2 regions of the Pectobacterium aroidearum genome follow, and region 1 is predicted to be linked to the other one. Evidence: predicted binding sites of a transcription regulator. Region 1 holds the regulator's gene; the other holds the start of a gene.
The links. Region 1 encodes LexA, which represses DNA repair genes until DNA is damaged. Its sites were predicted from a motif close to TNCTGTATGTACATACAGNA; they were not measured.
Positions count from the first base shown of each region.

Region 2: the regulator LexA is predicted to act here: its motif matches at 1,143-1,162, upstream of AB8809_RS14020 (DNA translocase FtsK 4TM domain-containing protein).

Region 1 covers NZ_CP166097.1:4,432,252-4,435,410, reverse strand. Annotated here, with positions in the region: gene plsB (glycerol-3-phosphate 1-O-acyltransferase PlsB) at 1-322, opposite strand, end outside; gene AB8809_RS19960 (diacylglycerol kinase) at 450-815, shown strand; gene lexA (transcriptional repressor LexA) at 926-1,534, shown strand; gene AB8809_RS19950 (CsbD family protein) at 2,029-2,238, shown strand; gene zur (zinc uptake transcriptional repressor Zur) at 2,330-2,839, opposite strand; gene AB8809_RS19940 (pirin family protein) at 2,946-3,159, opposite strand, start outside.
Region 2 covers NZ_CP166097.1:3,066,831-3,069,989, reverse strand. Annotated here, with positions in the region: gene trxB (thioredoxin-disulfide reductase) at 1-60, opposite strand, end outside; gene lrp (leucine-responsive transcriptional regulator Lrp) at 612-1,106, shown strand; gene AB8809_RS14020 (DNA translocase FtsK 4TM domain-containing protein) at 1,221-3,159, shown strand, end outside.

The DNA of each region.
Region 1 (3,159 bases):
AGTCGTGGAACAGCTTGACGGATTTCTGCTTGGGAACGTAATAGCGGAAGACGCGCGGCCCGTCATTAATAAAGACGTGGCTGGGAAGTTCGACGCCGTTGAATTCGAACGATTGCGAGGGATCGGGTAACCCCAATGCCAGGCATTTCGCGCGTAGCGTCAAGAGATCCGCCTGAGAGTTATAAGGCAGAACATAGAGTATAGGACGTGAGGGATCTAACCCCAACTCGACCACGGGATCTGCGGGAATAACTTTACTTTTAACCAGCAGTTTTAGTGGGAGATTCAATAATTTATAGTAAATTTTACGCCAACCTGACATAACAACTTGGAGCCTCTTGTTAGCAATGCGCCGCAAGGATACCAGAAACTGCGTCGGAAATCTGTGGTGGTGAGACAACGTAAGCGCGTTAAAATGCGAACTATTTTACGTAAAGAATGGAGGATAAATGAATAAAGCAACGGGGATGACCCGGATTATTAAGGCGACCGGTTATTCCCTTAAGGGGCTGAAGCAGGCTTGGCAACATGAGGCGGCATTTCGTCAGGAAACAATATTGACGATTGTCGGCGTGATTATTGCGTGTCTGCTGCCGGTTACGCTGGTCGAAAAGCTGCTGCTGATCGGGTCTGTGGTATTGATTATGCTTTTTGAGCTGGCTAACAGCGCCATTGAAGCGGTTGTCGATCGTATTGGCCTTGAGCATCACGAATTATCCGGTCGGGCGAAAGATATCGGGTCGGCGGCTGTTTTTGTTGCCATCGTGTTAGCGGCTGTCGTGTGGGGTAGCATTCTCTGGCAACATTTTGCCTGACGGCACGCATAAATGAATAAAAGTCAGAGGCTTTGCCTATATCTCCATTCCCAATTGTGGCGTACCTGTATATACTCACAGCAAGACTGTATAAACAACCAGGGGGCGGAATGAAAGTATTAACAGCAAGGCAGCAGCAGGTTTATGACCTGATCCGCGATCACATTGCGCAGACCGGAATGCCGCCAACGCGCGCGGAAATTGCTCAACAGCTGGGGTTTCGCTCTCCCAATGCGGCTGAAGAACATCTGAAAGCACTGGCGCGTAAAGGTGTGATTGAAATCGTATCGGGTGCTTCTCGAGGTATTCGTCTGCTGATGGAAGAAGAGACGGGTATTCCTCTGGTTGGTCGCGTGGCCGCAGGTGAGCCTCTGCTGGCGCAGGAACATATCGAATGTCACTATCAGGTTGACCCTGCAATGTTCAAACCCAGCGCTGATTTTTTGCTGCGCGTGAGCGGCATGTCGATGAAAGATATCGGTATTATGGATGGCGATTTACTGGCCGTGCATAAAACGGAAGATGTACGCAATGGTCAGATTGTCGTCGCGCGCATTGACGATGAAGTGACGGTAAAACGCCTGAAAAAGCAGGGCAATATGGTGCACCTTCTCGCTGAAAACGAAGAGTTTGCCCCCATTGTTGTTGACCTGCGTCAGCAGAGCTTTTCGATAGAAGGCTTAGCGGTTGGCGTGATTCGTAACAGCGACTGGAGCTAACGGTCATAGAGATGCACTGCTCGTCTTTCTGGGTCAGTGCATCACGTTTTTGTGTTAATCGCTTTATGTGTGAGTTGCTTCATGTGTGAGTGCCCCGCGTGTTAATCTGCTAGTTGTATATATTTCGTTACATTTCGCGTGTGTTTTCTCTTCTCTCCCTTACCGCCTGTTTTTCCATTACTTTTACGGTCATTTTTCCTTTCTTGGCGCCTTCGCTAGTTACAGATTCCTTATTTTTAATTTTAAGTAAAATATTCGACTATAATTTTTATCAAGGTAAGCATTTTTATCTCGATTGAGCGTTTAGTCATTAAACATTAGCCATCACATTTAGGTTAGCCTGGCAGATCGAGGAAGGGCAGTGGTGCAGAGCACCGTGATGGTTCACAGAATGATGACTCTGCTTACTGAACAATTTATCTGACACTGACTGACGCCTACGTCGGTAGTGACGATTCATTTATGCGCAATACACCTAAGGTACGGAGATTCTGATGAATAAAGACCAAGCCAGCGGTAACTGGAAACAGTTTAAAGGTAAAGCGAAAGAGCAATGGGGCAAATTAACGGATGACGATCTGACGGTCATCGAAGGTAAGCGTGACCAACTGGTGGGGAGAATCCAGGAGCGTTACGGGTACGCAAAAGAAGCGGCAGAGAAAGAAGTGAAACACTGGGAAGAGCATCACAAATATCACTGGTAGTGAACGTGATGCTAAAAAACGATAGCCCTGAGGGCTATCGTTTTTTTTATATAGAAAAACCTTGTCAGGCAGAAGGCCCCATCAATAAGCGCTAGCGTTTTTTAATCGGAACCGTATGGTCGTGATCGCAATGATCCGGCTGCTTGCATGATGCCACTTCCTGACAGCCTCCACACAGCCCGTGCGCTTCCACAACGCTGTGGCGCAGCGTAAATCCCGACTGCTGTGCCAGGCTACGTAATGTTTCTTCCACCCCTTCGGTTTGACGTTCCGTAACCTGTCCGCAGCGGTCACAGATGAAAAGGGCAGACGTATGGCTGTGGTCTTCGATATGGTGACACAGCACGTAGCTGTTGTTTGATTCGACTCGATGAATGAAGCCTTGTTCCAGCAGAAAATCCAGCGCGCGATAGACGGTCGGCGGTTTGGCCTGGGGCTCGGAAACTCGCAGCAGATCCAGCAGGTCATAAGCGCTGATAGCACCTGACTGCTGTGCCATAAGGCGTAAAACCTCTAACCGCTGTGGCGTTAGACGCACAGCGCGCTGCTGACAAATCTGTTCAGCCTGGGCAAGAAGTTTGTCCTGTTTGGTTGAATCCATTGTCATATCACCCTGACGCATTGAGGAACAAGACGGATATCTTACCACGGCTGAATAAAAACGCCGAACTGGCGGCGTTTTCCTGATAAAACAACGGACAGAAGATCTAGACGACCAGATCGATGAGCAGCGCACGCAAAGGCGATTCTGCCCGTAGCGTCAACGTTGTTTCTTCTTTGATAAAGGCGCCGTCGCCACAGTGTAGGGCTTCACTGCTCTGATTGCCTTTTACCACCATTGAACCGTGAATCAGTTGGAGGTATGCCTGATTTCCCTGCAGCGCGATCGTGCTTTGCTCATTCTGCTGGAGATCGACATGG
Region 2 (3,159 bases), 1.4 Mb from region 1:
AGTATAGCCAGCGGGGCCTGAACCCAGAATCAATAACTTGTGATGTTTAACGGTACCCATGCTTTCCTCATTTCATGACGGTGGATAATGTCCATATGAACAGTCTCTACCACGGACAATGAGAATGATTGTAAGGAAATTACAGGAGTAAAAAAAGTATGCAGAAAAGTTGCTGGCTATTTGTTTAATCGTTAATGACGATGGTGACGACAAATAGCTGAAAAATCAGCCATATTCATAAGTAAAATGATTGAAGTCATCTCGGTGAGTGGCTCTGGCTTATCCAATCTGGCAGTTTCTTCTGATTTTCGTTGTTTTGCTTTGACAATCGGCTGTGCATTTGCGAAAACATCTGGGTAAGAGGAAATTTTTTGTATGTGAACAGTTAAAAGCTCGGCTTTTTATTCGTTTTTGCGCAGGTAGTAGGCCTTTGGGCCACGGATATGACGTGATGGTCTTTTTCGCGGGTGAGCAATACGTGGGGCGAGAACGAGAAGTTAATGACTTTTGATATACAAAATAGGCAGCGTGTCTTCTTTAAGGGTAGCTCTGATACATGAGGTCTATCGGGGTAAAGCGGGTGCAGGGAAAAGTGAAGAGAGACAATAATAATGGTAGACACTAAAAAACGGCCAGGAAAAGATCTCGATCGTATTGATCGTAACATCCTGAACGAATTGCAAAAAGATGGGCGTATTTCCAATGTCGAGTTGTCCAAACGTGTTGGTCTGTCGCCAACGCCTTGTCTGGAGCGTGTGCGTCGTCTGGAAAGACAGGGTTTCATTAACGGCTATACAGCGCTGCTAAACCCACATTATCTGGATGCGTCACTGCTGGTTTTTGTTGAAATAACGCTAAACCGCGGCGCGCCTGATGTGTTTGAACAGTTCAATGCTGCGGTGCAGAAGCTGGAAGAAATTCAGGAATGTCATCTGGTTTCGGGTGATTTTGACTACCTGTTGAAAACGCGCGTGCCGGACATGTCTGCTTACCGTAAGCTCCTGGGTGAAACGCTGCTGCGTTTGCCAGGCGTAAACGACACCCGTACTTACGTGGTGATGGAAGAAGTGAAGCAAAGCAACCGTCTGGTTATTAAGACGCGATAAACGTGTGGGTGCAAAACCCGATAAATTCAGCTACACTCCTGTGAATTTATACAGTCCCAGCGCCGGGTTTTCTCGGCGCTTTGTCATAAACCTTACAGGCCCCTGGAGAGACTCTTGAGCCAGGAATATACAGAAGATAAAGACGTTTCCCTGAAAAAGCTCAGTGGTACACGTCGTTTGCTTGAAGCGATTTTAATCGTTGTGGCACTTTTTGCGGTTTATCTCAGTGTCGCACTACTCAGTTTCAGCCCTTCCGATCCCAGTTGGTCACAGACTGCATGGCATGAACCGATTCACAACCTTGGTGGTGTAGCAGGTGCATGGCTGGCGGATACGCTGTTCTTTATTTTTGGTGTGCTGGCCTACGCCATTCCGCCGATTATGTTATCTCTGTGCTGGGCTGCTTTCCGCCAGCGTGATAACCACCAGTCTATTGACTACTTTACCTTTTCACTTCGCTTAATTGGGACATTGGCGCTGATCCTGACCTCTTGTGGTCTGGCTGCGTTGAATATTGACGATCTCTACTATTTTGCTTCCGGTGGTGTTTTGGGAAGCCTGTTGAGTAGTTCAATGATCCCGCGTTTCAACAGTATGGGCGCGACGCTGATTCTGCTGTGCGTGTGGGGAGCCGGGTTAACGCTGTTTACCGGTTGGTCATGGCTAACGATCGCTGAAAAAATTGGTGCTGGCGTGTTGAGCTGTCTGACATTTATGTCAAACCGTTCACGTCGCGATGAAGACTACCGCGAAGAAAACGATCGTGAAGAAGAAGATGAACGCGATGTGCTTAACCTGCGCCACGATGAAGCGTCGGGCGAGGCGGTAACGCAACAGCGTGATGACGATGATGTTCTGTTTTCTGCACCTTCCGTGGCCGATACCGTAAACGATACGGCGGCAGAGAATAAGATCGAGGCGTCATCATCTTCAACTGAAAACGCGTCGGCTGCTACTCCACCGGCTTTCTCAGCAGAAATGCCTGCGGTAGGGTCAACATTCCCTGAATTGACAGCGCCAGACTCGCCATTGTCTGATTCCGCGCCTGCTGCTGTGCCACCTGTTGCCTCATCAACGGTTGATACGGCACCATCGCTGAATCCGCCGCTATATTCGTTTGAAATCCCTGAAACACCCGCAGCGATGCCAGAGATCGCAACGTCGCCCGAACTCCATAGCAGTGCGTATACGCCTTACGGCAATAGTTACGGAGAGCGTGTCGTACCGCCGATCGTAGCGGCACCGGTGGTTCAACCCTTTGCTGAACCGCCACAGCCTGCACGCGATACGGATTTCAACGCGAACAACACCTTTATGCCTGCGTTCAGTGCTGATGGGGATGATAATCCGCAAATTAAACGCGGCGTCGGGCCAGAACTGCCGCGCCCTAATCCGGTGCGCATTCCTACCCGCCGCGAACTGGCGTCGTACGGAATTAAACTGCCGTCGCAGCGGCTGGCTGAAGAACAAGCAAGGCTGCAGGCGCAGAATGAGAGTGCGGAAACGGAATTGACGAATGATATCTATCAGGAGGAAACACCTGATGACATCGCCCGTCAGGAAGCGGCACTACAGCAGGAGTATCTGAATCAGCAGCGCCAGCGTTATGGCGATGAATATCCGTTACAGGAAGAGGATGAAGACGCGCTTCTGCAAGCACAGTTAGCCAGAGATTTCGCTGCGCAGCAGCAGTCCCGCTATGATGCTAATGCACCACAGTACGATGAGGAGATGCCTGCTCCGACAGCATCGCCTGCGGTCAGTGAACCCGTTCAACCGACGCCTGTGGCATCGCATAACGCTTTTTCATTCTCGCCGTTTAGCGCGGAGAATGAGCGCGAGCCTGAGCCGCAGACGTTCAGTGAGCCGACGTATACGCAGCCATCTTATCGTGCCGAACCCGATCTTCCACCGATGCACGCTGGTGACGATGACGACGATAATGAACGCAACCCGTTGACGTTTGGTCAGCCAACGCAACCGTCTTCAGTGTCGGTAGACGCTGCGCAACAGGACAGGCCAGCAGCGCCAACGCATCATCCGGCAATGGAGG